One region of the Homoserinimonas aerilata genome, then DNA from elsewhere that is predicted to be linked to it. Evidence: predicted binding sites of a transcription regulator. Region 1 holds the regulator's gene; each other region holds the start of a gene.
The links. Region 1 encodes LexA, which represses DNA repair genes until DNA is damaged. Its sites were predicted from a motif close to TCGAACANNTGTTCGA; they were not measured.
Positions count from the first base shown of each region.

Region 2: a site for LexA is predicted at 6,841-6,856, ahead of FB562_RS08550 (DUF222 domain-containing protein). Genes of this name have one in related genera too.
Region 3: a site for LexA is predicted at 5,475-5,490, ahead of FB562_RS04080 (HNH endonuclease signature motif containing protein). Genes of this name have one in related genera too.

Region 1 covers NZ_VFOM01000001.1:1,500,890-1,511,036, forward strand. The annotation lists gene infC (translation initiation factor IF-3) at 1-484, opposite strand, end outside; gene FB562_RS07105 (DUF1844 domain-containing protein) at 765-1,142, shown strand; gene FB562_RS07110 (SseB family protein) at 1,233-2,042, opposite strand; gene priA (bifunctional 1-(5-phosphoribosyl)-5-((5-phosphoribosylamino)methylideneamino)imidazole-4-carboxamide isomerase/phosphoribosylanthranilate isomerase PriA) at 2,042-2,791, opposite strand; gene hisH (imidazole glycerol phosphate synthase subunit HisH) at 2,892-3,524, opposite strand; gene hisB (imidazoleglycerol-phosphate dehydratase HisB) at 3,541-4,164, opposite strand; gene FB562_RS07130 (histidinol-phosphate transaminase) at 4,247-5,326, opposite strand; gene FB562_RS07135 (LysM peptidoglycan-binding domain-containing protein) at 5,360-5,761, opposite strand; gene lexA (transcriptional repressor LexA) at 6,048-6,725, shown strand; gene hflX (GTPase HflX) at 6,739-8,268, opposite strand; gene FB562_RS07150 (class I SAM-dependent methyltransferase) at 8,311-8,919, shown strand; gene dapF (diaminopimelate epimerase) at 8,938-9,813, opposite strand; gene miaA (tRNA (adenosine(37)-N6)-dimethylallyltransferase MiaA) at 9,842-10,147, opposite strand, start outside.
Region 2 covers NZ_VFOM01000001.1:1,819,774-1,829,920, reverse strand. The annotation lists gene FB562_RS08575 (glycosyltransferase) at 1-799, opposite strand, end outside; gene FB562_RS08570 (glycosyltransferase family 4 protein) at 821-1,912, opposite strand; gene FB562_RS08565 (glycosyltransferase family 2 protein) at 1,968-2,939, shown strand; gene FB562_RS08560 (GDP-mannose 4,6-dehydratase) at 3,012-3,998, shown strand; gene FB562_RS08555 (GDP-mannose 4,6-dehydratase) at 4,022-4,999, shown strand; gene FB562_RS08550 (DUF222 domain-containing protein) at 5,248-6,822, opposite strand; gene FB562_RS08545 (O-antigen ligase family protein) at 7,124-8,419, opposite strand; gene FB562_RS08540 (polysaccharide biosynthesis protein) at 8,776-10,147, shown strand, end outside.
Region 3 covers NZ_VFOM01000001.1:857,285-867,431, reverse strand. The annotation lists gene FB562_RS04100 (ABC transporter permease) at 1-356, shown strand, start outside; gene FB562_RS04095 (ABC transporter permease) at 353-1,222, shown strand; gene FB562_RS04090 (dipeptide ABC transporter ATP-binding protein) at 1,219-2,868, shown strand; gene FB562_RS04085 (TetR/AcrR family transcriptional regulator) at 2,890-3,504, shown strand; gene FB562_RS04080 (HNH endonuclease signature motif containing protein) at 4,008-5,456, opposite strand; gene FB562_RS04075 (NAD-dependent epimerase/dehydratase family protein) at 5,567-6,571, opposite strand; gene valS (valine--tRNA ligase) at 6,799-9,369, shown strand; gene FB562_RS04065 (hypothetical protein) at 9,369-9,614, shown strand; gene FB562_RS04060 (hypothetical protein) at 9,618-9,884, opposite strand; gene FB562_RS04055 (methyltransferase domain-containing protein) at 9,991-10,147, opposite strand, start outside.

The DNA of each region.
Region 1 (10,147 bases):
ACTCGACCGAACCGAACTCCGCGACATCCTCCGCAAAACGCTGCAGCAGGCGAACGCCCTGCTCGGGGCGCGACTGCTCACGACCGCGGAACAGGATCATGGCCTTGACCTTGTCGCCCTGCTTGAGGAAGCCCTCAGCGCGCTTGCGCTTGGTCTCGTAGTCGTGCTTGTCGATCTTGAGACGGAAACGAACCTCCTTGAGGATCGTGTTCGTCTGATTGCGCTTGGCCTCCTTGGCCTTCTGCGCGGTTTCGTACTTGAACTTGCCGAAATCCATGATCTTTGCGACAGGCGGCTTGGAATTGGGAGCAACCTCAACCAAATCCAGGTCGGCCTCTTGGGCAAGACGGATCGCCTCTTCGATACGGACGACGCCAACCTGCTCGCCCCCGGGGCCAACGAGACGAACCTCGGGAACACGGATTCGGTCATTCGTTCTGGGATCGCTGATGCGGTGCTCCTCTATAGATCGTCGCTTCGCAATGAAGCACTACCTGCCTGGCCTTCGGCGGATGCCGTGGCGACGAGAGGAGAGAAATCGCACCGGAAGCAACCCCGATCAGAGAATCGGGACACCCGGCACGGCGCCCTTGAAACTACCTCAGCACACTCGCGTGCGCGTCGGCGGGGTGCCAACAACCCGGTAACCTTTAAGTGCCAAACAACAACACAGGCGGTCAAGCGCGGGTGGGAGAATCTCCACTTTCGTATCTGGAACCATCACAGGTCCCAGAGCCCGGACGAGTCTATCAGAGGAAAGCTTCATGAGCGATACCGAGCACAATCACGTATTCACCGACTCCCCCGCGGAGTCACCCGAGACGGATGCGGCCCGCGATATCAGCGAAGTACCGGCCATCGAAATCATCAACACGGTAGCCGTGCACCTGCTCAGCGCCGCCGCAGTCAAATGCGGCCTCGCCGACGACCCCGAGAACGAACTCGACCTCGACGAAGCACGCAAACTCATCAACGCCCTCGCCGGCCTCATCACCGCGGCGGCACCCGACCTCTCCGACTCACACGCGCGACCGCTGCGCGACGGCCTGCGCTCGGTGCAACTCGCCTTCCGCGAAGCATCATCCATTCCGGATGCGCCGGGCAAAGGGCCAGGAGAGAAGCTCACAGGCTCGGTCGTCTGAACCGGTAGGTGGGTTGCTCGCAGGTCAGGTTTCGAGACGGCCTCGTTCCTCGGCCTCCTCAACCCGCGGGGGACGATCGCTCCTCGGTCCTCAACCCGCGGGGGTTGGGCGGAGTTTGACCGCCAGGGAGTCGACGCGTTCCGCGATCGTGGTGCTGGAGGCCCAGCGCTGCTGGACCCGAGCCAGAAGCGCGTCGAGGGTGGCCTGATCGAGGCCCGGGGCCAGAGTGAGCGTCACCACGAGCTCGGGGCCCAGCAGACGGGCATCCGGATCTCCCTGCGACAGAACGAGCTGCGCGACAAGCGGCTCGGATGCGATCGACGCCTCGAACTCGGCGACAACCTCTGGATCAGAATGGCTCGGCACCCACGGCAGCGACTGCGCGATCGCCCAGAGCGCGGGTCGGCGCACCACGAACTCCGAAGGAGACGTCGGGTCGAGCACCACCAGATCGGTGCCCTCATCGGCAGCAGCCAACGCCACGCGCACCGCATCGACGGGGACAGGCCGTGCCATCGGATTCCAGCGCTGCATCGCCTCGACCGAGCCGAACACAGGCATCACATTGCGGCCATCCGGCCCCGCCACCGTCACGATCGACAGCTCCGCGCTCTTGTCAACCACGACGCCGTGCTCATTGACGCCGGACTCCCCCAGCTGCGCCACCAGCGGCACCAGCAGCCGGCACTCGCGCAGAGCGTCGACGACCTCGACAGCATCCGTCTGGCCAGCCCTGAAGCGGTCCAGCGCCGAACTCAGCCCCTCGGGCGCGGAGCCGTCATCCTCGGCGACCGCCGGATCGACCTCCTCGAAATGCCGCCCGGCCCACGGACGCCCCGCGGAATCCGCCAGCCTCGTCGAGACCGGAACGCCATCGTGCTTCGAATCGCCGTCGTGCATCAGTCGCTGGCGACGTCCAACGCCTCGGCCAGCGTGAAGGCCTTGTTGTAGAGCGCCTTGCCGACGATCGCGCCCTCCAGCCCGAGCGGCACAAGCTCGCGCAGGGCAACCAGATCGTCAAGGTTCGAGATGCCACCGGAGGCGATCACCGGGCGCGGCGTGTGGTCGAGCACCTGCCGCAGCAGCTCGACGTTCGGGCCCTGCATCGTGCCATCCTTCGTCACATCAGTGACGACGTAGCGCGCACAGCCAGCCTCCTCCAGTCGATCCATGACCGACCAGAGATCACCCGCATCCTTCGTCCATCCCCGCGTCGCGAGCGTCGTGCCGCGCACATCGAGGCCGACCGCGATCGCCTCACCGTACTCGGCGATCACATGGGCCGCCCACTCCGGGTTCTCGAGGGCTGCTGTGCCCAGGTTGAGACGCTTCGCCCCCGTCGCCAGGGCCGCCTCGAGCGACTCGTCGTCGCGGATGCCGCCAGAGAGTTCAATGTTGACGACGCCGCGCACCTGACGGATCACCTTCTTGATGACACCGTGGTTGTTGCCCCGGCCGAACGCGGCATCGAGGTCCACCAGGTGGATCCACTCGGCGCCCTGCGCAGCCCACTCCTCAGCGGCCGCCACAGGGTCGCCATAGCTGGTCTCGCTGCCGGCCTCCCCGCGGGTCAGCCGCACCGCCTTGCCATCCGAAACATCGACCGCCGGAAAAAGGGTGAGACCGGGGGTCTTGTTGAACTCGCTCATGAAGGGCTTTCTCGGCTGATCGCCGGGGACGCATACAGGTGAGGGCGCGAACGCGCTGAACAAGAAACAGATACTACCCGCGTTTGGACACGGCAGAGAATCAGAGGCTGCCGATCCAGTTCGAGAGCACGCGAATGCCCGGTGCCCCCGACTTCTCCGGGTGGAACTGGGTCGCCGACAGCGGGCCGTTCTCGACCGCCGCGAGGAAGCGCTCGCCATGCTCGGACCAGGTCAGAAGGGCAGGAGGAAACGGCGGCACGATGTCGAGCGTCCACTCATGCGCGGCGTAGGAGTGCACGAAGTAGAAGCGCTCGTCTTCGACTCCCTCGAACAGCACGGAACCGGCATCCGGCTGCACAGTGTTCCAGCCCATGTGCGGCACGACGGGGGCATCGAGCAGGCTCACGGTGCCCGGCCACTCGCCGAGACCCTCCGTACCCTGCCCGCGTTCGACACCGTGCTCGAACAGAACCTGCATTCCGACGCAGATGCCCATCACCGGTCGACCGCCGGCAAGGCGCCGCTCGATGAGTTCAGGACCGCCGACAGCGCGAAGCGCCTCCATGACCGCCGAGAACGCGCCGACCCCGGGAACCAGGAGGCCGTCCGCCTCGGCCACCCTGCGCCGATCGGCGGTCAACTCGACGTCTGCGCCCGCAAGTTCGAGCGCCTTGACCGCGGAGTGGACGTTGCCGCTGCCGTAGTCAAGGACGACGACCGACTTGCGCGTCACAGGAGAGCCCCCGACATCAGAGAGCGCCCTTCGTCGACGGGATGCCGGACACGCGGGAGTCGCGCTGGACCGCCGTGCGCATGGCACGGGCGAAAGCCTTGAACTCCGCCTCCGCGATGTGATGCGGGTCGCGACCGCCGAGCACCGTGATGTGCACCGTGAGCCCGGCATGGAACGTGATCGCCTCGAAGACATGACGCACCATCGAACCGGTGAAGTGGCCACCGATGAGGTGGAACTCGAAGCCCGCCGGCTCACCGCTGTGCACCAGGTACGGGCGGCCAGAGACATCAACAACTGCGCGGACGAGCGCCTCGTCGAGCGGGACGTGGGCGTCACCATAGCGCGAGATACCCGCCTTGTCGCCGAGCGCCTGAGCGATCGCCTTGCCGAGGACGATACCGATGTCTTCCACCGTGTGGTGCACGTCGATCTCGGTGTCGCCTGTCGCACGCACATCGAGATCGATGAGCGAGTGCTTGGAGAAGGCGGTCAGCATGTGATCGAAGAACGGCACCGACGTGGACACGTTCGAGGTGCCCGTGCCATCGAGGTTCACCGAGAGCTCGATGCTGGACTCGCTGGTCTCGCGGGACAGCCGGGCCGTCCTGCTCTGGGTCGAACTGCCGAGCTCTGACATGCCGGATCCTTAGGTCACTGGTCTGGGCGCACGGAGAACCCGAACGCGAGAAGGCGCGGGGCCTGGGCCCCTGAGGTCGAGTCTACCGAGTGGTGAGATCAGCGAGGGCGGCCAGGAAGGCACTCGTCTCCGCCTCCGTTCCCGCCGTCACGCGCAGGTGGTGCGGGATGCCGACATCGCGAATCAGGATGTCGCGCTCGAGGAGAGCCTCGAACAGCCCCTTCGGGTCATCGACACCGCCGAACAGCACGAAGTTGGATGCGCTGGGCAGCGGCGTGTAGCCAAGGGCAGCCAACTCGACCACGAGGCGGTCGCGCTGGGTGCGGATGTCATCGACCATGGCCAACATCTCGGGCGTGTGCTCGAGTGCAGCGACAGCCGCCGCCTGGGTGAGCGCCGACAGGTGGTATGGAAGCCGCACAAGACGAAGGGCGTCGGCGATGACCGGATCGGCCGCCAGATAGCCCACCCGGGCGCCCGCGAACGCGAACGCCTTGCTCATGGTGCGCGAAACGACCAGACGCTCCCGGCCCTCGAGCAGATCGAGGGCCGACGGCGCGCCATCGGGGGCGAACTCGGCGTAGGCCTCATCGACGACAACGATCCCGTCGCACGCGTCGTAGGCGGCGGCGATCGTCTCGAGCGAGAGGTGCGTGCCCGTCGGGTTGTTGGGCGAGCAGAGAAAGACGACATCGGGCTGGGTGCGACGGATCGACTCTACGACGGTCTGCGGGGAGATCTCGTAGCCGGCATCCCGCTCCCCCATCACCCACTGCGTGTCGGTGATCTCGGCGATGATCGAGTGCATCGAATAGCTCGGCGGAAAACCGAGCACCTTGCGCCCCGGACCGCCGAAGGCCAGCAGAAGCTGCTGGAGGATCTCGTTCGACCCATTGGCAGCCCAGATGTTCTCGGCCGTCAGCCCGTGGCCGACATAACCGGCGAGCCGTTCACGAAGCTCCGTGAACTCGCGATCAGGATAGCGATTGACCGACAGAATGGCCCGAGCCAACGACGTGACGATGTCATGCGCGACCGGCTCGGGGATCGGGTGCGTGTTCTCGTTGACGTTCAGCGCATAGCGCACATTGATCTGCGGAGCGCCGTACGGACTCTTGCCGCGAAGGCTGTCACGAAGGGGAAGGTCTGAAAGGGAAGCCACCGCTCAATCCTATTTCAGCCCGGCAGACCTCATTCAGCCGTTGACGTACATGGTCGGCACGGCGAGCTGCTGGCCGGGAACGACATCCGAACCCTTGAGGGTGTTGAAGCGGAGAAGCTGGGCGATGACCTCGCGGGGATCCTCACCGGGAGCGATCTCCTCGGCGATGCCCCAGAGCGAATCACCACCCGAGACCGTGACGTAGCTCAGCTCGGCTGGCCCCGATGCATCCGTGGCCGTCGCCATGCCGCCGTTGAGAGCAACGAAGAGTGCGATCACGACGAGCGGGAGTGCGGCGAGCGTCATGAGCACGCGGCGACCTCGCTGCGTGATCCGAAGGTGCGAAGCGGCGGCGCGGGGCGCGGCGGTCTCCGAAGCCTCGAACGATGCCGGGGCGACCCCGGTGAAATCCATGTCGACTGCTGAGGTGCTCATGTGATGCCTCTTCTCTTTCTTGAAACCCGCCCTCCGGAAGGAGGGTGAATCGAAAGGGGTAGAGCCGCATCCGATGTTCGGCCGGGAACATCGGATGCGAAGCTCTGTTCCGAACATATATTCGATTGTTCGAAAATGCAAGGCCCGATTCGAAACTCTGTGTCAGTGAAGCCGCGACACACTCGAACAGGTGTTTGCCTCCGGGAACGAAGGCGGATACAGTTTCGACTGTCGCGAGACACACACAATCAGGAGCCACCGACATTCGGTGCGACAGGAGCAGAAGATGGACGAGAAACCGTCGACACGAAGGCGTAAGAGCCTGAGTGAGAAGCAGCTGTCGATCCTGGAATTCATCCAGCGCACCGTGTCGTCGCGTGGCTACCCGCCGAGCATGCGCGAGATCGGCGACGCCGTCGGGCTCGCCTCCCTCTCCAGCGTCACCCACCAGCTCGGCCAGCTCGAGCTCAGCGGCTACATCCGTCGCGACCCCAACCGCCCGCGCGCCATCGAGATCCTCATCGATCTCCCCCAGTCCGAGCGCGGAGAGCCGGACGGTGAGGAGTACGCGCAGGCTGCACCCATCGGTGACGCAGCGATGGTGCCACTCGTGGGGCGTATCGCCGCCGGAATCCCCATCACGGCCGAACAGCAGGTCGAAGAGATCTTCCCGCTCCCCCGCCAGCTCGTCGGCAAGGGCGAACTCTTCATGCTCAAGGTCGTCGGCGAATCAATGATCGACGCCGCGATCTGCGACGGCGACTGGGTCGTCGTGCGTCAGCAGAAGACGGCCGAGAACGGCGAGATCGTCGCGGCGATGCTCGACGAGGAGGCCACCGTCAAGGTGTTCCGCCAGCGCGATGGGCACACCTGGCTGCTGCCGCGCAACAGCAACTTCGAGCCGATCCTCGGCGACTACGCCCAGATTCTCGGCAAGGTCGTCGCCGTACTGCGTTCCGTCTGAGACGCCGTTTCGTCTAGGACGCCCCTGCGGCGACGAACTCGCTGTACGTCGCAACATCCTGCTCACGCACGAGTGCGTGAACCCGGGTTCCCGCCTCCTCGTAGTCCGTCGACGTGATGATGCCGCGGCCATGGAGTGACGCCACGATGTCGCCACGGTCATAGGGCACCAGAAGCTCAACCTCGACCGACGGCGCCGGAAGAAGCTCCTCGATCCTCCGGAGCAGCTCCTCGACACCCTCACCCGAACGCGCCGAGACGAAGATGCCATCCGGCTGCAGACCACGGAGCAGCATCCGCTGATCCTCGTCTGCGAGGTCTGCCTTGTTGAAGGCCACGATCTCGGGGATGTCGCGTGCGCCCACCTCACCGATGACGTCACGCACCGTCGCCAGCTGGCTCGCCGGATCGGGGTGTGAGGCGTCGACGACATGCACAATGACATCCGACTCCGCCACCTCCTCGAGGGTCGAACGGAACGCCTCGACGAGCTGATGCGGCAGATTGCGCACGAACCCGACGGTGTCGACGAGGGTGTACCCGCGCCCGTCCGCCGTGACGGTCTTGCGCACCGTCGCATCAAGCGTCGCGAACAGCGCGTTCTCGACGAGAACACCGGCGCTCGTGATGCGATTGAGAAGACTCGACTTGCCCGCATTCGTGTAGCCGGTGATGGCCACGCTCGACACCTCGAAGCGATTGCGATTGGCACGCTTCGTCTCGCGGGCCGGCTTGAACTCCTTGATCTGCTTGCGCAGCTTGGACATCCGGGTGTGGATGTGACGCCGATCGAGCTCGATCTTCGTCTCACCGGGGCCACGGCTGCCCATACCCGCGCCGGCACCGCCGACCTGACCACCGGCCTGGCGCGACATCGACTCACCCCAACCACGCAGCCTCGGGAGGAGATACTCGAGCTGAGCGAGCTCCACCTGCGCCTTGCCCTCACGGCTCTTCGCATGCTGGCTGAAGATGTCGAGGATGACCGCCGTGCGGTCGATGACCTTCACATTGATGACATCCTCGAGCGCGCGACGCTGGCTCGGGGCGAGCTCGCCGTCGACGATGACCGTGTCGGCGCCCACGGCCGCAACCACCCCGCGCAGCTCCTGTGCCTTGCCCTTGCCGAAATAAGTGCTCGGATCGGGAGTGGCCCGCTTCTGCAGCAGGCCGTCGAGAACGACAGCGCCCGCCGTCTCCGCCAGCGCGAACAGCTCGCGCATGGAGTTCTCCGCCTCCTGCGCATTGCCCTGCGAATAGATGCCGATGAGCACGACCTGCTCCAGACGGAGCTGGCGATACTCGACCTCGGTGACGTCCTCCAGCTCGGTCGACAGCCCGGCGACACGACGCAGCGCCTCGCGGTCATCGCGATCGAGCTGGTCGCCATCCGAATCGACGGAGACGACGGCACCGTCGGACTGCAACGCCTGCGCGCGGCCGCTCGAGAAGATCGTGTAGCCGGCGGGACGCTGAGATGCGCTCGACAGGATGCGCTCGATGACGTCGTCGTCATTCGCGTCTTCTGCTTTAACTTCAGTCATTGGGTTAACCCTAGTTCCTTGGTATTGGGTAAGTTTCTCTGCATGGCCAATGAGCACTACTTCTCTTCACTTCCCGAGAGTGAGCTCAAACTTCGCCAGATCACCGTCACACTCGCGGGCCAGCCCTATGCACTGACCACCGCCGGCGGCGTCTTCAGCCCCGAGCGGCTCGACGCCGGAACACAGGTGCTGCTGTCGAACATGCCACCCGTTCCTCCCGGAGGGAATCTCCTTGATCTCGGCTGCGGATGGGGGCCCATCGCGCTGACCATGGCGATCGAATCGCCCCACGCCACCGTCTGGGCGGTCGATGTCAACGAGCGCTCGCTCGATCTGACCCGCCGCAACGCCGAGGCTCTCGGCCTCACCAACATCAACGCCGTGCTGCCCGAGGATGTTCCCGACGACGTGGACTTCATGACCATCCGCTCCAATCCGCCGATCCGCGTCGGCAAGGACGTGCTGCACGACATGCTCACGCACTGGCTGCCCCGACTGCAGCCATCGACGGACGCCTGGCTCGTCGTGCAGCGAAATCTGGGCTCTGACTCGCTGCACCGCTGGCTCGACGGCGCCCTCGCATCCGACTTCTCCGTGTCACGGGCAGCCACCAACAAGGGCTACCGCGTTCTGCGCGTCCGCAGGCGCTGACCTCGCCGCTCAGGATGCCTACAGGCTGAGATCGCCCTCGAACACGAGCGTCGCAGGCCCACTCAGGGAGACGTGCTCTCCGTCTTCGGCAGGCCACATGCGCACGCCGAGCGTTCCGCCCGGAACCTCGACCCGCCAGTTGTTCGGCGCGCCCGCCCCCGCCCAGTGACGCGTCGCGAGGGCAGCCGCGACAGCACCGGTGCCGCAGGAGAGCGTCTCACCGCTGCCGCGCTCGTGCACCCTCATGGTGATGTTGCCGACACCATCGACGACGAGCGGATCGCTTGGAACGACGAACTCGACATTGGCGCCGGCCTCAGGCACGGGTTCGAGCACGGGGATATAGCCGAGGTCGAGCTCGGCGAGCTCATCGAGCGACGACAGCGCCACGACCACATGCGGATTGCCGACGTTGATGCCGAGCCCGGGCCTCGCCACCGGGAGGTTCTTCGCCCGCACGAGGGGCTCACCCCCATCGAGCGACCAGCGCCCGAGATCGACCTGGAAGCCGCGCTGGTTGCGCTGCAGATCGCGCACGCCCGCGCGGGTGCCGACAGTGAGCGTGTCGTTGGGCCCCAGATCGACGAGACCGTTCGTCGTGAGGTACTCGGCGAAGACGCGGATGCCGTTGCCACACATCTCCGACGGGGAGCCGTCGGAGTTGTGGTAATCCATGAACCACTCCGCGCCGTCATCCTCGGCAAGGGCCGCAGCACCCTCCGGAAGACTACGAGAGCGGACCGCCCTGATGATGCCATCGGCGCCGACGCCGAAATGCCGATCGGCGATCGCCGCAAGCTGCTTCGGGCTCAGCTCCACCTCGCCGTCGGGGTCGGAGAACAGCACGAAGTCGTTGCCCGTGCCGTGGCCCTTGGTGAAGTGAATCTCTGGCATCATCCAAGGATAGTTCGGCAGGCGGACGTCACCGCACGCTGAGCGCGAACGCATCCTCGATCAGCGCAGGGGCATCATGGTCGAACCACGTCGTCGCCGCGTACCGCCGGAACCAGCTCACCTGCCGACGCGCATACTTGCGGGTGAGCGCCTGGGTCAGCTCGATCGCCTGCCCCTGGCTCAGCTCGCCCCTGAGCTCGCCGATCGCCTGCGCGTAACCGATGGCGCGGCTCGCGGTGACGCCGCGCTCGATCCCGCGCTCCCGGAGCATCCGCACCTCATCAAGCAGCCCGTCGCGCCACATCCCCTCGACCCGCTCGTCGAGTCGGGCCAC
Region 2 (10,147 bases), 320 kb from region 1:
GCGCGGCGCGCGCCCAGCCGAGTGCGCGGCTGGCGTCGGCGGCTTCGTAGAAGAGGGTGCGCTCCTGCCGGAACTTGGAGCCGTCGGGCCCCGTCACGGCCGAGACGCTGTTCGAGTGTCGCCGGTAGTTGAACACCACCTGGTCGTCGAGCACGAGTGTGCCGCCGGCTTTGGCGATGTCGAACAGCATGGCGAGGTCTTGCACGACGTCGAGGTCGGTGCGGAATCCGCCGCTGAGGCGGCTGGTGCGCCACACGAGTGACGGAAAGTAGGTCCAGTTGCCGCGCAGCAGGCTGACGGCGAGCGCTTCGCCGCTGAGGGTGCGCACGCCGGTGCCGCCGAGGCGGTACCAGCCTTTCACCCGGTCGGCGAGCGGCTTCGACGCTGCACCGTTTTCGTCGATGACGCTGACTCCGGGCTGGATGATGTCGGCATCCGGATGCTGTCTGATCAGTTCGCGCACGCGCCCCACGTAGCCGGGCAGCATCACGTCGTCGCAGCCCATGATGACCACGAATTCGCTGCGGGCGAGGCCGACACTTTTGTTGTAGTTGCGGCTGGGGCGCAGGTTCTTCTCGTTGCGGATGTAGCTGACGCGCGGGTCGTTGATGGCTTTCGCCCATTCGCCGGGCGCGAGGTCGGGGTAGACGTCGTCGACGATGGTGAGGCGCCAGTTCTGGTCTTCTTGCGCAAGCACGCTCTCCACGGCGAGCCGGAAGTGCTCGAAGCTGCCCCAGAACGGCATCATGATGTCGAGCGGTTCTGTCGCTCCCGGGTGGGTGGTGTTCTCAGCGGTCACGGTGATCCAGCCTAGCTGCGGCTACTGTGCGAGCGCCGCGCGGAAGCTGTCGAGCGTCTCGCGGGCGACTCGCTCCCACGAGAACTGTTTCGCCCGCTCCCTGCCGCGCACCGACAGTTCGGCCAGCTGCTCGGGTGCCGCCATGAGTTCCTGTACGACGCGGGCGAGGTCGGCCGGGTCCTGCGCGGAGTAGAAGACCGCAGCATCCGCCCCCACCTCCTTGAGTACGGGGGTGTCGGCGAGCACGGGCGGCAGGCCGATGTTCATCGCCTCGAGGGTGGGCAGCGATGATCCGCCGGCGAGCGTCGGGTCGATGATGGCGGTGGCGGTGTCGAAGAGCCGGGTGAGTTCTTCTGTCGACACCCACTCCTTGAGTTCGACGGTGTCTTCGAGTCCGAGTTCGCGCACGAGCGGCACGAGCGGGTCGTCGCCGTGGCTGCCGGTGATGACGAGTCGCGGCCGCCGATCGGCAGGGATCTCGGCCCAGCCGCGCACCACGTTCTCGAAGCCCTTGTAGGGGCTGCGCTGCCCGATCGAGATGAAGAGGTCGCGTTCGCGTTCGCCGCCGCCCCCGCCGAGGGTGTTGGTGCGGCCGGCGAGCGGAATCAGGTCGATCCGGTCGGCCGGGAACCGCAGGTGTTTGCGGATGGCCGCGGCCGACACTTCGCTGATGGTGATGAGGCGGGCGGCTTTCGCGGCGGCGCGCCTCTCCATCCATTTGACCGGCTCGGTGAAGAGCTTCGTCTGCATGAGGTGCGGATGCGTGAAGTACAGCAGGTCGTGCATGGAGATGACGACGGGCACGCTGGGGTTCAGCGGCCCGAGCATTGCCGGCCCGTGGATGAGGTCGGCCCCGGCGCGGCGGGCGGCTTTGGCGACGCTGAACAGTTCGCCGAACGCCCAGCTGAGGCGGTTCTCGCCGCTGATGCCCGAGTCGATGACTTTGCCCGGAAACCAGGGGGCGCCTTTCGCGGCCAGCTCGCTGCTCGCGTAGGCGACGTACTCGAATTCGCTGTCGACGGAGGCGAGCGTTGAGTACAGTTCGCGCGCGTAGACCTCGATGCCCCCTTTGGTTCCCGTGGATTGCAGCAGGTTGACGAAGACGAGAGGCATGCAGCAATGGTATCGGCGGGCGGGTGCGCCGGGCCGCGCCCGGTAGTCTCGTGCCGTGGTCACCATCTCCGTCGCGCTGTGCACCTTCAATGGCGCGCGCTTCGTCGAGCAGCAGCTGCGCAGCATCCTGGACCAGTCGTTGATGCCGCGCGAGGTGATCGTCGCCGATGACGGGTCGACGGATGCAACGCTCGAGCTGGTGCGCGCCGTCCACGAGCAGTATGGCGACGGCGTCGAACTGCGCGTTCTGCCGTCGGAGCGCAATCTCGGCGTGACGGCCAATTTCGAGCGCGCCGTTCGGGCGTGCACCGGCGAGTTCGTGGCGCTCAGTGACCAGGATGATGTGTGGCACCGCGACAGGCTTGCCACGGCGGCCGCCGCACTCGACGCGGACCCGGCGCTGTTGCTGCACCACGGCAATGCGCGCCTTGTTGATGCGGAGGGGCATCCGCTCGGCGTCTCGCTGCTCGATGCGTTGTCGGTGTCGGCGGGCGAGCGCGAGCAGATCGCCTCGGGTCATGCCTTCGACGCTCTCGTGAGGCGCAACCTGGTGACGGGTGCGACGGTCATGTTCCGGCGTGAGCTGCTCGAGCACGCGCTGCCGTTCCCCAGCGAGTGGGTCCACGACGAGTGGCTTGCGATCGTCGCGGCCGCCGTCGGGGGAGTGCGGCTCGATGATGCGGAGATCATCGACTACCGGCAGCACGGCGGCAACCAGATCGGTGCGCAGAAGCCCACCCTCCGGTACCGCATCGGCCGGATGCTCGAACCTCGCGGTGACCGCTACACCAGGCTCGCCGCCCGTGCGGGGGCGCTCGCCGGCCGCATCGACGCGCTGCCGACCAGCAACCACAACCGGCAGCTGGCCCACGACAGGGCGCGCTTCGATGAGCTGCGCGCAACGCTGCCCGCCTCGCGGCCGGCGAGGCTGCGCACGGTGGTGCACGAGTGGCGGGCGGGCTCCTATGCGGCGCTCTCCAGCCAGGGCAACCTCGACGTTGTGCGCGATCTGCTTCAGCCCGCCTGACATCCTTCAGCCCCCGCTAGTCTTGACGAAGCTGAAACGCGCAACACCCCCACGACACGACGGAGAACTTGGATGCCTCGGGCCCTCATCACAGGAATCACCGGCCAGGACGGCCTCTACCTCGGTGAGCTGCTGCTCTCGAAGGGGTATGAGGTATTCGGTCTCATCCGCGGCCAGAACAACCCCAAGCGTGAGCTGGTCGAGACCACCCTGCCGGGCATCACGCTACTCACCGGCGACCTGACCGACCTCTCCAGTCTCATGCGCGCGCTGCAGGCGAGCCAGCCGGATGAGATCTACAATCTCGGCGCCATCTCTTTCGTCGCCTACTCGTGGGAGAACGCGAGCCTCACCACCGATGTGACCGGCAAGGGTGTGCTCAATATGCTTGAGGCGGCCCGCATGTATGCCGGCGATGATGTGAGCGGCATCCGTTTCTATCAGGCGTCCAGCTCGGAGATGTTCGGCAAGGTGCAGCAGGTGCCTCAGAGTGAGGAGACCCTGTTGTGGCCGCGCTCGCCGTATGGTGTGGCGAAGGTCTTCGGTCACTACATGACCATCAACTACCGCGAGTCGTATGGCATGCACGCGTCGTCGGGCATCCTGTTCAATCATGAGTCGCCTCGCCGTGGCCCCGAGTTTGTCACGCGCAAGGTGTCGCAGGCGGTCGCCCGTATTTCGCTGGGTCTGCAGGATGAGATCGTCATGGGCAACCTGGATGCGAAGCGCGACTGGGGTTTCGCCGGCGACTATGTGGAGGCCATGTGGCGGATGCTGCAGCAGCCCACCGCGGATGATTACGTGATCTCCACGGGTGAGACGCATTCGATCCGTGAGCTGCTGGATCACGCTTTCGCCGCGGTCGGCATCGAGGACTGGTCGGGTTATGTGCGCCAGGATCCGGCGTTCATGCGGCCGGCTGAGGTTGATCTGCTCATCGGCGATGCGAGCAAGGCGCGCGATGTGCTCGGTTGGACGCCCACGGTCAGCTTCCCTGAACTGGTGAAGATGATGGTCGAGTCGGATGTTCATGAGCAGAAGGCGTCGGCGACCCGCTGAGCGAGCCCACACAGAGCAGACCCATGTCGATCGCATTTGTCACCGGAATCACCGGCCAAGATGGCAGCTACCTCGTCGATGACCTTGTCGCTGATGGCGTCGAGGTTCACGGGCTGGTGCGCTCCTCCGACGAAGCCGTCGAAGAACTACGTGCCCGCCACCCCGGAATTGTGCTGCACGAGGGAGACCTTGCCGAGTCTGCGTCACTGAAGCAGCTTGTGCTCGATGTGGGCCCCGACCGGGTCTTCAATCTAGGCGGCATCAGCTCTGTGGCTTTCTCGTGGCAGCATCCGGAGCAGACGGCCCGCATCACGGGGCTGTCGGTGGCGACGCTCCTGCAGGCCTGCCTCGAGGTGCAGCAGCGCGATGACCGGCCGGTGCGTTTCGTGCAGGCGTCGAGCAGCGAGATTTTCGGCAACCCGCCGAGCTCTCCGCAGGATGAGAGCACGCCTATCCGGCCGACGTCGCCGTACGGCGCGGCAAAGGCGTATGCCCACCATCTGGTGGGCGTGTATCGGGCGCAGGGGCTGCACGCGTCGTCGTGCATCTTGTACAACCATGAGTCGACGCGCAGGCCGGAGGCTTTCGTGACGCGCAAGATCACCGCTGGTGTGGCGCGCATCGCCGCCGGGCGTCAGGATGTGCTCAGCATGGGCAGCCTGGATGTGCGTCGCGACTGGGGTTGGGCGCCCGACTATGTGCGAGCCCTGCAGTTGGCGCAGCAGCACGAGACCGCCGATGACTATGTGGTGGCGACGGGCGAGACGCACACGGTGGAGGAGTTCGTGGGCGCTGCCTTCGCGGCGGCCGGTATCGATGATTGGCGGCAGCTGGTCGAGATCGATCCGAGGTTTATCCGTCCGGCCGAGATTTCTTCTATGCAGGGGGATGCGTCGAAGGCGCGCGAGGTACTGGGTTGGTCGCCGTCGGTCGCGTTCGATGAGCTCGTCGCGCGCATGGTGCGCCACGATCTGACTCTGGTGGAAGACACGCGGCACTAGCCAGCACGGCACGCACCGCACCGCACGCACCGCACCGCACCGCACGCACAGCACCGCACAGGCCTGCCTGCCTGCCTGTCTGCCTGCCCGACCGCCGCCACGCCTACGCGGCCAGCCCGCCCGCCAGCACGCCCGGCTGCCCAGCCCGCAGCCAGCCTGTTTGCCCAACTGCCCGTGTCGTCGATGGTGCAGCCGCGCATACAGCCGTGCGCCGTGGCTGTCGGGTGTCGCTTGCTGCCGGCATCGAGTCACCCGGCTTCGCTTTGCAGGTCGCGCAGCGCCGCGCTCTTGTGCGGCATCGGTTGCGGGGTCTGGTGCGGGTCTTCGCTCGTCGGTGGGATGAGCCAATAGTTTGCTCCGGTGCGTGTGATCTCCCAGCGGTTGTTGTGGAGCAGCAGGTGGTGGTGCCGGCAGAGAAGTATTCCGTCGGCAAGGTCGGTTCTGCCGCCGTCGCGTTTCCATTGGTCTATGTGGTGGGCTTCTGACCAGGAGGGCGGCCGCTCGCATTCGGGCCAGCGGCATCCGCCGTCTCGCGCTGCGAGGCCGAGGCGTTGTCGAGTAGTGAACAGCCGGTGCTCGCGGCCGACATTCACGCACTGCCCATCGTCATCGAATGCGATCGGAACGATTCCCGTCTCGCAGGTGATGCGTTCGACTGTCTCGATCGACACCGGATAGTTCTGACCTTCGATTCGCCCGAAGTACGCCTCGCCCGGGCCCGGGCCCGGGCCCGGGCCCGGTCCCGATGCCGATGCCGCGCTATCGTCCTGGTTCGCTTTCCCGAGTGGACCTGACTGGTTGTGTGCTTCACGTTCGCGGTGCTTCTGGGTGGCACGCCCGCGCAGGGTGCGCTCGGTGACGAGTACTCTCATCGCGGGGCGGCGGGTGCCGAGTACTGCGGTGCCGGCGGAGCTCTGGTCGGTGTCGGCCCCGATGCGCAGCACTGCGAGCAGCCCGTCGAACGCGAGCTGTTCGTGACTGCGCGGGTCGCGGCTGATCGTCTGAGCGTGCGCCCGATCGTCGGCGTCGACCATTCTGACGGCGCCGCGCCGCGGTGAGGTGAGTTGGTCGTAGACGTCGTCGAGGAAGGCCGCGTTCTCGGGGTCTGCCAGCAGGCTGTACGACGTCATGCCGTCGGGTCGCCGGTATCTCTTGAATGATCGCTGCGCGTGCCTGATGGCTTCACGTTCGGCTATGCCGGCGGCGTCCAGTTCGTCGCGCATCATTCGGGCTTCTGACAGCATCTGGTCGGCGTTCAGTGTCGAGGCCAGCTGCACCAGCACCTCGGCCGCCCGTCTCAGGGCTGAGGCGGTCACTCCGGCCGCGTCTGGATGAGAGTCAGGCCCGCCGGTCGGCTCGCCCAGCCCGATGCGGATGCTCTCTGCCGCGTCGAGCGACAGCTTGCCTTCTGCGACCGCCTGGCCGACTGGGGTGAGCCATTGCCGGGGAAAATGGCCCAGAGCATCCGGAGCTGGCTCGACGATGCCACTGGCGATCTCAACGTCGCGCATCATGCCGCCGATGCGCACGAGCCGCCCGGCCTCGCGGCTGCTCACGCCGGTGACGTGTTGCAGTAGTTTCTCGGGCGTACGAAATCCGGAGCGCTGCGCCAGGCCGTCGGAGCCGATGCTCACCGCCGAGCGGCGGGCGACTTCGCCGGCTGCTGCTGCCGCACTGGCCTCGATGGTGCGGCGAACGGCGGCGAACACGCTCGTCACCTCGAGCAGATGCTCGGCCTCGAGTTCTTCGTAGGCCGCTGAATCGACGGGCAGCATGGATGCTGCCTTCGCCAGGCTGGCGAGCGATTCGGTGAGGGAGGACATGCATCCATCCTCACAGATTCGAACAAACTTTCGAAGGAATGCCGGCAATCTGTGGAGAACTACTTTTCGAACGCACCGGTGAGGAGTAGAGCCGCCAGAGCGGCCGCGCCGACCACCGGGCATGTTCCGGATGCTCGGCGCAGCAGCCCAGCCCGCGCAGCAACTCGGGGTCTGCTGAAAACGAAGGAGAATCGCCCGTTTGTGGCCGATTACGGACGTTCTGGGGTCATTCCGGCGAGGAACTCCTTCGTTTTCAGCAAGGCACGATCGGAGTGTGCTCCTCAGGGCGAGCGCCGCCACCTCACCCCAGCGGCTCCTGCTCCAGCGGCCGCTCGAACGCTCTCCGCCAGCTGAGTTTCTGTGATGCTTTGACGCAGCAGATCACGAAGGTGAGCCATCCGAATTCGACCAGCAGGCTGCTTTCGGCCAGGCCGGCGGTGATGAGCGCCGCCAGTACGATGGCCGGCCACGTGTACATGACGCTGCGTTGTCGTGCCGCGAGCAGCCATGAGCGCGTGAATGCGAGGCCGAGTACGCCGATGAAGGCGACCAGTCCGACGAATCCGAGCTGGAACCACACGTCGAGGTAGGCGTTCAGTGCTGAGCTGGTTTCGCGCATGTCGCCGGTGACGAACAGCACGTAGGGGGGCAGTTGGTTGTTCCATTGTCCGATGAAGCCCCAGCCTTCGAGCGGGTGCAGCGGGATCAGGTCGAGCATTTCGCGCCACCGGGTGAGGCGGTAGGCGAGTTCGCCGCCTCCGTTGAGCGCGGTGATGATGGGTGTGCGGAAGCTCCATGCGAGCACCGCCAGCACGGCGGCGAGGGCGAGCGTGCCCAGCTGCCAGTACCGCCGGTATCGTGGCGCCAGTTTGCGCACCCCGTACAGCACTGCGGTCGCTGCGGCCGCGACGAATGCGGTACCCCACGCGATGGGAGACGCCGTCAGAACGAGCGTCACCCCCGCCAAGGCCAGAGACCCGACCGCGAATGCGGGTTCGACGGCGCGGGTGCGCCATTCGATCACGAAGCTGATTCCGGCGATGACGGCGAGCATCCCGAGTTCGTTGCGGTTGCCAATGATGCCGGAGATGGGGCCCAGCTGGTCGAGGTGCGCGCCGATGCCCAGGAACCGGATGGGTGTGTCGATGAGTAGGCCCGACAGCACTTCGAGCGCGAGCGACACGATGAAGGTGAACCGCAGCACGTCGGCGAATGCGCGGATGATCTGGATGGTGTCTCGTAGCAGCGCCACGTGCATCCCGAGCACGCCGAAGCCGAACAGGTAGGCGAGGCTGCCGAGTGTCGCCCACTGGTATTGGCTCCAGAAGACGGATGCGGCGGCCCACAGCACGAAGACGGCCAGCGAGATTGGCACCAGGCCGGTGAGGTTGAGGCTTTCGCGGCGTGCCCAGAGCGACAGCAGGCTGAGTAGTGCGAGCAGGCCGAGCATGGCGTGCAGCGCGGGCCAGCCCATGGTGCGGTGAAGTGCGAATGCGAAGACGCCGAGGCCGACGGATGCCGTCGCCAGCGCGGAGGCGAGCCGCGGGCTGCTGAAGAACGCGGTGTAGGCCTCTTTGGCGGCGGCGGCGTGGGTCATCGCCTAACGTTATCGTTTCGTTGAGTGCGGCTGTGGCTGTGGGCGGGTACAGCCGCGGGCGGGTCCAATTGGGGAGTGTTCATGCTGGCTGAGCCCGCCGTTGGCGCGGCGAGGTCACACAATCCAATATACGAGTCTCGCGTTTGTGACACGCATCAAACCGTCGCCCGTGTCTTCTGTGGCAAACTGATTACCGCACACCTTTGTTTTTCGGCGGAACCATGTCGTTAGAGGGGTCGGGCTGACATTGCGGGATGCTGGATGCATGACGTCGGGCAGTCACCGGATGGTCAGTTCGTTTTTTATTGAATTCACCGTCGACGTGCGATGAAATACAGGAAGGCGAGTACTCTCTCGTGGCAGTAACCGAGCCGGAGTTGTCAGCCAAGGGTTCTGAGGTCAAGTACGCGGGCGGGCCGATGTCGCGCGTGTGGGCGAAGTTCCTTGTGGACGCCTTCGCTTGGGTCGTGGCGATCGTGTTCGCCGTGGTGCTGCGCTATGACCTCGATGTGAGCAAGGTGGTCTGGGAGCCGATCGCGGTGCTCTGTGTCGCCGCCGTTCTCGTGCAGCTGGTCGTCGGCTGGTTCGTCTACCTCTACCGCGGCAGGCACCCCTACGGCAGTTTCAGCGAGGTTCTGGCGCTTGTCTGGGTGATGGTGGCCGGAGGCGTGGTTCTCGGGCTGCCTGTTGTTTTGTTCGGCGTGCATTGGCAGATTCCGCGCAGCACGGTTCTTCTCGCTCTGCCGATCGCTTTCGTGCTGATGGGTGCGGTGCGCTATCTGAAGCGGCTGGTCACTGAACAGCTGATCACGCCGTCGGCCGCTGCAGAGAAGGCCTTGGTGTTCGGGGTCGGCTATCTCGGCGGCGTCATCGTGAAGCGCATGCGTACTGACAGCAACTCGCCCTATGTTCCTGTGGGTCTGATCGACGATGACCCGTTGAAGCGCAATGTCTGGCTTCATGGGGTGAAGGTCATGGGCACCCGCAGCGACCTCGGTGAGGTTGCGGCCCGCACGGGGGCGACCGTGCTGGTGATCGCTGTCGGTCGTGCCGATTCGGTCGTGTTCAGAGCTATTTCGGATGCCGCAGATGCCGCAGGGTTGAAGGTGAAGGTTCTGCCTCCTCTGCTTCAGGTGCTTGAGGGGCATTCTCGTCTGCGTGACCTGCGCGATATCTCGATCGAGGATCTGATCGGCCGGCATCCGGTCGACACTCAGATGGAGTCGATTGCCGGTTATCTGCAGGGCAAGAAGGTTCTGGTGACGGGCGCTGGTGGTTCGATCGGTTCGGAGTTGTGCCGGCAGATCACTAAATTCCGCCCGGCGGAGCTGATCATGCTTGATCGTGATGAGACGGGGCTGCAGTCGACGCAGATCTCCATTTCGGGTCATGGTCTGCTTGATACGAAGGATGTGGTGCTGGCCGATATCCGTGACGCGGATGCCCTGGCCAAGATTTTCGCGGAGCGCCGCCCAGATGTGGTCTTCCATGCTGCGGCGTTGAAGCATCTGCCGATGCTGGAGCAGTATCCGGAGGAGGCGTGGAAGACGAATGTGATCGGTTCGCTCAATGTCTTGCAGGCGGCGATGAACATTGGCGTCGATACCTTCGTGAATGTTTCGACCGACAAGGCAGCGAACCCGACGAGCGCGTTGGGCCATTCCAAGCGTGTCGCCGAGAAACTCACCGCCTGGGCTGCCGAGACGACGGGAAAGGCTTACGTATCGG
Region 3 (10,147 bases), 640 kb from region 1:
GTCAGGTCATGCGGGAATCACTTGCGGATGCTCTCGAGTCGCCGTTCGCGCTGTCGGCGCGAGCCCGTGGCGAGTCGGAGACGGGGGTGCGCTGGCGCCACGCCATCCGTCACGCCGCCCTTCCCGGCATCTCCCTCTCCGGCTGGGCCTTCGGCTCGCTGCTGAGCGGCGCCGTTGTGGTCGAGACGATCTTCGCCAGGCCGGGCCTCGGCCGCACCCTGCTGAACGCGGTCGCCCTCCGGGACATCCCCGTGGTGACGGGGGTGGCTCTCGTCTCAGCGCTCGCCTTCATCGTCGTCACGACGGCCACCGACGCCATCGACCGCATCGCCGACCCGCGACTGAGGGCATCATGAGCAGGATCGCCACGGGCGCGACGCCCGGTGTGGCCTCCGCCTCCATCGCCCGGCGTGCCGGCACCCCGACCATCGGCGAGATCGTCTCCGTCGTCATCCTGCTGTTCCTCGCGGTGGCCGCGATCATGCCGTCGCTGCTCGCCCCCGGCGACCCGCTCGCGATCAGTCCGGTGGAGGCGTTCCAGTCACCCTCGCTCCACCACATCTTCGGCACCGACGAATCGGGGCGCGATGTGTACACGCGTGTCGTGCACGGGGCGCAGTCGTCGCTGCTCATCGGCGTCAGCGCGACCGCCATCGGCATGGTGCTCGCCCTTCTGCTGGGCGTTCTCGGCGGCCTCGGCAACCGTGTCGTCGACTTCTCCGTGACCCGTGTGAACGAGGTGCTCTTCGCGCTGCCCGGGCTACTGCTCGCGCTCGTGTTCATCGCCATAACGGGCCCCGGCATCGTCACCTCCACCATCGCCGTCGGCCTCTCGACGGCGCCCGGCTATGCCCGCATCATCCGCAGCCAGATCAGGGCGGTGCGCGGCTCCGCCTATGTCGAGGCCGCGACGGTGCTCGGACGGAGCCCGGGCGCCATCCTGTTCCGTCACACCCTGCCCAATGCGGTGGCACCCGTCTTCGTGCTCGCAACCCTCGGCGTCGGCCAGTCGATCGTGTGGGCGTCATCGCTCAGCTATCTGGGCCTGGGAGCCGTGCCGCCCGCAGCCGAGTGGGGCGCCATGCTGTCGGCGGGGCGCACGTACATCAACGTCGCCTGGTGGATGACCGTGTTCCCCGGCCTGTTCATCGTGCTGACCGCCGCATCCGCCACCGCACTCGGCCGCAGCATCCAGGCCAGAACCCGTCAGGAGCAGCGATGACCACGCCACAACGGCCGCTGCTCAGCGTGCGCGGCCTGCGCGTCGGCTTCGGCCGAGGCCGGCACCACGGCGATGTCGTGCGCGATATCTCCTTCGACATCGCGCCCGGCGAATGCCTCGCGCTCGTCGGCGAGTCCGGCTCGGGCAAGAGCGTCACCGCAAGGGCGCTCATCGGGCTCGCGGGAGACGGCTCAGCCGTGAAGGCAGACAAGCTGGAATTCGAGGGGACGCAGCTGCTCGGTCGCAAGGCCGGCGCGTGGCGCTCCGTCAGGGGAAGCCGGATCGGTCTTGTGCTGCAGGATGCCCTCGTCTCGCTCGACCCTCTGCGGCCGATCGGCCGTGAGATCGGCGATGTGCTGCGGCTCCACACCGAGCTCGGCACTGAAGAGCGGCACGCGCGAGTCATCGAGCTGCTCGAATCGGTGGGCATGCCCGACCCGGAGGTGCGGGCGAGGCAACGCTCTGGTGAGCTCTCGGGCGGGCTGCGGCAGCGCGCCCTCATCGCCTCCGCCATCGCCGCGGGGCCGTCACTCATCATCGCCGACGAGCCGACGACGGCGCTCGACGTGACCGTGCAGGCGCAGGTTCTTGACCTTCTGGGCCGGCTGAAGGCATCCGGAACCGCACTACTGCTCATCAGCCACGACCTCGCCGTCGTCAGCAGCATCGCCGACCGGGTCGCGGTGATGCGCGCCGGGCAGATCGCCGAGCAGGGCCCGACCGAGCAGGTGCTGCGCCGACCGGAGCACCCGTACACGAAGCAGCTGCTGCGGTCGGTGCCGTCGGATGTTCCGCGCGGGCAGCGACTGTCCGTCGAGCCGCCGCGTGGTTCCGTGCTTGAGGCGCTCAAGGGTCGCGACGCCGAGGAGACGCCCGGCGCGCCCGATGCGCCCGCGCTTGAGGCTCGCGGGCTCGTCAAGGAGTTCCGCAGGCCCGGTGCTGACCCGCTGCGCGCCGTCGACGACGTCTCCTTCGTGCTGCCCGCCGGCACGACGCTCGGCCTCGTCGGCGAGTCCGGTTCAGGCAAGACCACGGTGGCCCGGCTCGCGCTCGGCCTCGAACATGCCGACGGCGGGGAGGTGCTGCTCGAGGGCGAGGCGTGGAGCGCGCTGCCCGAACGCGAGAGGCGGGCGCGACGCCACCGCATCGGGGCCATCTATCAGGATGCCCTCAGTTCGTTTGATCCCCGGCTCACCGTCGGCGAGATCCTGCGAGACGCGCTCGGCGTTCCTCGTCGCGGCGGCGCGGCATCCGCTCGCATCGCGGAACTGCTCGACGCGGTGGGCCTGGCCAGCGTCACCGCCGAGCGGCGGCCGTTGCACCTTTCTGGCGGCCAGCGGCAGCGGGTCGCGATCGCCCGGGCCCTCGCGCCCTCGCCGCGCGTGATCATCTGCGATGAGCCCGTCTCGGCGCTCGATGTGTCGGTTCAAGCGCAGGTGCTCGACCTGCTCAGCGAGGTGCAGTCATCCCTCGGCGTCGCCTATCTCTTCATCTCGCATGACCTCGGCGTCGTGCAGCACATGAGCGACTCGATCGCCGTGATGCGCGCAGGCCGTATCGTTGAGACGGGCACGGCGGAGCAGCTGTTCACCGCGGCCCGGCACGAGTACACGCAGCAGTTGATCGCCGCCGCGCCGCGCCTGTAGCAGCCGAATCAGGAGCCGACCGTGACGAAACCCGCACCCCAGCCGAGTGGCCCCGGACGCCCGCCGGCAGCCTCCCGCGACATCCTGCAGGACGCCGCATTCGAGCTTTTTCTCGAGAACGGTTACGCCGGAACGACGGTCGATCAGGTCGCGCGCAGGGCCGGGGTGAGCCGCAACACCTTCTTCAACTATTTCGACGCGAAGGGCGACGTGTTCTGGGTGGAACTCGATGAGGCGATCGAGCACTTCACGGCGACCCTGGCTGAGATGCCGGCGGATGCTTCGCCGCTCCGTTCGGTCGGAGACGCCCTCGTCTCCATCGGCGACGAGTTCGGCCCGTCCCGCGTACCGTTCGCTCTGACGCAGCATGACCTCATCGGCAGCGCCCACGACCTGCAGGCCTCTGCGCTGGGCCGATTCACGACGCTCGGGCGAGTGATCCGCGACTTCCTCGTGCGCGGCGGCGTGGGTGCGGCCGCCGCGCAGGCCGCCGCTTACGCCCTACTCGGTGCAGCAGTTGCGGCAACTCAGGTGTGGGCTGCGGCGGGCACGGGCAGGGGTGAGCTGGGGCCGTACCTTCGTGCGGCGGTCGGTCCCGTTGTGGCGGGGTTTGCGGGAGCAAGCCTGTCGCACTGAGGCGCATGGAGGGGCGGGTTGGCTACAGGCCCCAAGATACGTTGCCCATTCAAGTAACGGAGCCGCGCTACGCGCGACTCTATTCTCCGGCTCGTGCGACGTACTGGCTCAGAACTTCTGTCGACGTGTACGGCCCGTCCCCATCTCCATCCAACTGAGGTTCATCGAACCTCACCATGTAAACAAACTTATTTCGGCGCGAGGCCTGAGGCGTCAAATTCCGCGCACGCGCTACGGAGATAACCGTTGCAAGGCATTCGTTTGGCCATGGTCCGACGAAAACCGGATCTGGCAGGATCAACACCCGATCCCCGGGCGAAAGTGGGCGCTCGAAGCACTGACGAATGCGCATCTTCTGATTGTACGCAAGCGGGCGCATTTACAGTTTGTCCCTTCGTCTGTGAGAGTCGGGCCGCCGTCACGCAGCGTGATCGCCCTGCACCCGGGCGAAGCCTCGCCACGAGTGACCGAGCTCGCCAGAGCAGCTCAAGAACTTGCAGCCCTCAGCACAACCGCTCACGCAGCTCCCGCGACCGGCGGGTCGGGGACTTGCCGGCGGGCAACCAGCGGCCGCTTCCTCCGAGCCAAGGTGGTGCCTTGATCTGGGGTGAGCCTCGCGACATCCGAATCTCCCAGCCCGAAGTGTCGATGCTGCGGTGGTGAAACCAGCAGAGCAGCACGCCGTTGTCTGTATGAGTCGGGCCGCCGTCTGCGTCGGGGACGACATGGTGGATCTCCGCCCAGGCAGCGGGCACGCGGCAACCGGGGATGACGCATCCGCCGTCGCGCAGCGTGATCGCCCGGCGCTGGGCCGGGGTGAAGCACCGCTGCGGCGAACCGAGCTCAATGATGCGGCCGTCGCTATCGATCACCACGCGCTGCACACCGCCGGCGCAGGAGAACTGTTTGATCGTGCGGAGCGAAACAGGCGTGTCGATGCCGTCGATGTGGCCGACACCATGACCGCTGCGAAGTGACTCCGCATCGACGCTGACAAGCACCGTCGGGGCAGCGCCACCGATCGTGGGCGCCTCGCCCGACCGTGCAAAGGTGTCGACCATGGCTGCGACGACGTCGTGCCGCTGCTGATCGGGAGTGCGGGTGTCGGCCGGAGCATCAGCATCCGACTCAAGGGGCGCGTCGAGGAACACCCCGGCCGTGCGCGGCGAGAGGCACGCATCGAACAGGCGCGTGAATTTGGCCGCGATCTCAGGAAGCAACGAATAGGTGCCGTACACGAGGCCGTCGCGCTCGACGCCTCGCGAGAACGAGCGGCGCTTCATCGCGCGCTCCTCGCTGGGCTCGGCACCGTCGGGGTCAAGGTAACTGCCCCAGACCTTCGCCTGCTCCGCAATCTCATCGGCGGTCGCCGGGATGCCCTGCTCGACGGCGCCCTCTTCGACGTCACTGCGCTCGCATAGACCCAGCGCGGATGCCACAAGCTCGACCTCCGCCGCAGCGACAGCCCCATCGCCGACACGACGCACAACCGAGGACAGGCCGGAGACGATGGCCAGCGCCGAATCCATGCCCAGAACACCCTCCTCAACGGCCGCCGCGACCTGAGGGAACGACGCAGGCAGCACCTCACCGGTCAGCGACATCGCCGGGCGGAGCAGCGTGCCGAGTTTGATCCTGCGCGCGGCCGTCGCCCCAGCCACCAGCGTCACGCGACGGAGCATCTCCGCTGCGGTGCGGCATCCGCGTCGAGCTGCCAGAGAATCAGTACCCAGGCCGGATCGTGAGCGATGGGCGATCTCGCCCGCCACGGCGACACGGAGCGAATCCACGCGGCGCCCCATCTCCTCCACAAGTGCCGCCGAGGCAAGCAGATCGCCGTCTGCCATCGCCCGAAAATCGACATCGAGAGCCTCGACGCCATCCCCCTGAACACGCCCTCCGATGGAGGCGTGGAACCCCGGAATTACGGGGCGAGAGAGGGTTTCGAGCATGATGCAATTCTCTCACATTCGAACGTATGTTCGAAGTAAATGGAGGAATCTGTGGATAACTTCTCGGACGCGCAGCAGGTCCGCGACCGACCACATCCACACCCCGCAATTCACACCGCAGGCAACCCCGCCAGCACCGCCGCCTCCTTCTCGGGGTCAAGCCCGACGGCACGGCGATCGACCCGCTGCGGCGCAGTGCCACCCCGCGACTGCAGCCAACGCCAGGTGTCCGACACCGTCTCCGACAGGGGGCGGATGCTGAGGCCAGCCGTCACCGCCCTGCTCACGTCCGCGCGATGCATGGTGTCGTGGTCCTCGCCGGGCGGAATCCAGACGGGCAGCTCCATCCACGGTTCGATGCCTGCCGCGAGAACGGTCTCGGCGTCGACCCACCGAAGCGTCGCATCCGACCCCGTTGCCTCTACGCACGCCCGCAACAGCTCACCCATCGTCGCGGCACCCTCGGGGCTCACGATATTGAACGCGCCACCCTCACCGGCCGCCGCCGCATCGAGGCACCACGCGGCGAGGTCACGAGCATCGACATACTGAACCCCCGCATCCGGTTCGCCGGGTGCAAGCACCGCGCCGCCCCGAGCAATGCGGGAGAGCCACCACGGCAGCCGACCGATATTCTCCCTCGGCCCGAGGATGAGCCCAGCCCTGGCAAGAATCGCGCGGTCACCGAACGCTTCGATCACCGCCAACTCCGCACCACGCTTGGCGCGCGCATAGTCATCCGCGCTGTCATCGCTGCCGGGTGCCACCAGCGCAGCAGACTCGTCCGCTGCCGCCGGCGTCGGCCACTCGTAGACGGAGCGAGTCGAGATGTAGACGTAGCGCTCGACGCGGTCAGCAAGCAGCCCCGCCGATTCACGCACGGCGCGCGGCTCCCATGACCAGGTGTCGACCGCGACATCCCAGCGCGCGCTGCCGAGAACGTCGCGCAGTTCGGCGGAACCCGGCGATCTCCTGTCGGCCCGCAGCATCCGCGCACCGGGCGTCACCTCAGACAGGCCGCGGTTGACCACCGTCACCTCCCAGCCCCTCGCAAGACCATCCTCGACAACAGCACGGCCCACGAAGTCGCCGCCGCCCAACACCAGTAGCCTCATCGCCACACTCTCCGCTCTCGCCGAGGCCACCGTCTCCGGCACACCCGAGCATCGCAACCATCCTGCAGCGTCCAGCAAAGCACCACTCCACCATCAGACCAACGGAGTTCGCTTCGGGCACACCATCGTTCTCAGACCGCCCCACCCGCTCCGGTACGATTGATCCAGACCATATTCAGGCACCTCAGAACCGACACGGTGCCGCCCACATCGAACCGGAGACACCCATGGCCGACGCCATTCCCGAGAAGCCCGCACTCGAAGGCCTCGAGCAGAAGTGGGGTGACCGCTGGGAGTCGCAGGGCAGCTACCTGTTCGACCGTGCGGCAGCGACTCGCGAGAACATCTTCTCCATCGACACTCCCCCGCCCACGGCATCCGGTTCGCTTCATATCGGTCACGTCTTCAGCTACACCCACACGGATGTTGTGGCCCGCTATCAGCGCATGATCGGCAAGAAGGTGTTCTACCCGATCGGCTGGGACGACAACGGCCTGCCCACCGAGCGTCGCGTGCAGAACTACTACGGCGTGCGCTGTGACCCGACCCTGCCGTACGAGGCCGACTTCGTGCCGCCGTTCGAGGGTGGCGACAACAAGAGCTCCAAGGCCGCCGACCAGAAGCCCATCAGCCGCCGCAACTTCGTGGAGCTGTGCGAGAAGCTCACCCTCGAAGACGAGACCCAGTTCGAGGATCTGTGGCGCAAGCTCGGCCTCAGCGTCGACTGGACCCAGACGTACCGCACCATCGCCCCCGAATCCCAGGCCGTCGCGCAGCGCGCCTTCCTGCGCAACCTCGCCCGCGGCGAGGCCTACCAGGCGGATGCCCCCACCCTGTGGGATGTGACGTTCCGCACCGCAGTCGCCCAGGCCGAGCTGGAGGACAAGGAGCAGCCCGGCGCCTACCACCGGCTCGCATTCCACGGCACGGCCGGTGACATCCACATCGAGACGACCCGGCCCGAGCTGTTGCCCGCCTGCGTGGCGCTTGTCGCGCATCCGGATGACGAGCGCTATCAGGCACTGTTCGGCACGACCGTGCGCACGCCCCTCTTCGACGTCGAGGTTCCCGTCGTCGCGCACCACCTCGCCCAGAAGGACAAGGGATCGGGCATCGCCATGATCTGCACCTTCGGCGACCTGACCGACGTCATCTGGTGGCGCGAACTCGACCTGCCGAACCGCACCATCATGGGTCGCGACGGCCGCATCATCAGCGAGGCGCCCGCCGCCATCGAGAGCGAAGCAGGGCAGGCCGCCTACGCGCAGCTCGCCGGCAAGACCGTGTTCAGCGCCAAGCAGACCGTCGTCGAGCTTCTGCGCGAGAGCGGCGAAATGGTCGGCGACCCCAAGCCCATCACGCACCCCGTGAAGTTCTTCGAGAAGGGCGACAAGCCGCTCGAGATCGTGTCGACCCGCCAGTGGTACATCAGCAACGGCGGCCGCGACGAGCGGTTGCGCGAGCGCCTCGTCGCGCTTGGTCAGGACATCGACTGGCACCCCGAGTTCATGCAGGTGCGCTACGACAACTGGGTCAACGGCCTCAACGGCGACTGGCTGATCAGCCGCCAGCGCTTCTTCGGCGTGCCCATCCCCGTCTGGTACCCGCTCGACGGCGACGGCAACCCCGTCTTCGACTCCCCCATCGTGCCGACAGAGGCGCAGCTGCCGGTCGACCCGTCATCGGATGCCGCACCCGGCTTCGACGAGACCCAGCGCAACCAGCCGGGCGGCTTCGTCGGCGAGCTCGACGTCATGGACACCTGGGCGACATCCTCCCTCACCCCCCAGCTCGCGGGCGGCTGGGAGAGCGACCCCGAGCTCTTCGATCTCGTGTTCCCCTACGATCTGCGCCCGCAGGGCCAGGACATCATCCGCACCTGGCTGTTCTCGACCGCCCTGCGCTCGCTGCTCGAGCACGACGGCGTCGCGCCGTGGAAGCATGCCGCAATCTCCGGCTTCATCGTCGACCCCGACCGCAAGAAGATGTCCAAGTCGAAGGGCAACGTCGTCACCCCCGCCGGCATGCTCGACGACCACGGCTCGGATGCTGTGCGCTACTGGGCCGCATCCTCGCGCCTCGGCACCGACGCGGCCTTCGACCCGCAGAACCCGAAGCAGATCAAGATCGGCCGCCGCCTCGCCATCAAGGTGCTCAACGCGGCCAAGTTCGCCTACTCCTACGAACTGCCGAGTGGCGATTTCACGGTCGCCAACCCGATCGACGTGGACATGCTGGCCGTGCTCGACCGGGTCGTCGCGAACGCCACGAAGGCATTCGACGAATACGACCACGCCCGCGCGCTGGAGTCGACAGAGCAGTTCTTCTGGACGTTCTGCGACGACTACCTCGAGCTCGTCAAGGAGCGCGCCTACGGCTCCTCCACCGCCGAAGGTCAGGCGAGTGCCGTGCTCGCACTCCGCGAGGCGATCGACGTGATGCTGCGCCTGCTCGCGCCGTTCCTTCCGTTCGCCACAGAGGAGGTGTGGTCGTGGACGCATGACGACTCCATCCACACGGCCGCGTGGCCCATCGCATCCGGCACGACCACCCCCTCTGGTGTACTGTCGGCCGTCGGCGAGGCGCTCATCGGCATCCGCCGGGCGAAGACGGATGCGAAGGCCTCACAGAAGACGCCCGTCACCTCAGCCGTGATCACCGCGCCAGCCGCAACGATTGCGCTGCTGGAGCAGGCAGCCGACGATCTGAAGGCCGTCGGACGCATCGAAACGCTCACCCTCGTTGAGGGCGACGAGTTCGCGGTCACGGACATCGTGCTCGAAGAGGTCGCAGAATAATGCAGCTCGGCACGCGGTGGACGGTGGGGGCGGATGCTCCTGCCGCACTCCCCGAGGCTGTCGTGGCGGCCGTGCGCGAGGTCGAGGCGGAACTCGCGGCGATCGACGAGCCCGGCTTCGACCCGTCGCAGTGGCGCTGGACGCTCACCTGGCTTGAGGGGCGGCCGGTCGTCGAACTAGACGACGGAACGCGCATCACCTACGACCCGACATCCGGAACTGCCTCGGTCACAGCGCCCGAGTGACGTCTACCGCATCTGGTGGTAGTACGCCGCCTGGGCGCGCATCTCGTCGCGCAGGCGCTCCGCCTGCCGAACCAGCTCATGGTATTCGGCCACGCTGGGCATGCTGGAGGCACGAATCGTCTCCCGCTGCGCCCGCACCTGGGCGTGATCCCTCGCGAATCTGAGCATCGCAAGGCCTGTGACCGACACGAGCCTGTCGATCCCCCGCGGGCGCACCCGATGCGAAACGGGTGTGATGGCGGGGCACATCTCTACAGCTGTCGCAATCATCTCTTCACCTCTCACTACGGGTGAATCTACGACCATCCACCGACATTCCAGTTGCGGTCACACCTGGCGGTAATGAGTGGAGAAACTGTCGGGAAGGGCTGCTCCGTCAGCCCCGGCCGAGCACCTCACCGTGGGGCATCGCCATCCACCCGTTCGGGTCGAGCGCCCACTCCTGCCAGGCATCCGAGATCTGTTGCAGCCCATCCTGGGTGGCGTGGCCGTTGCTGACGGCGTCGCCCGCGAAGGCGGACTGCAGCACGCGG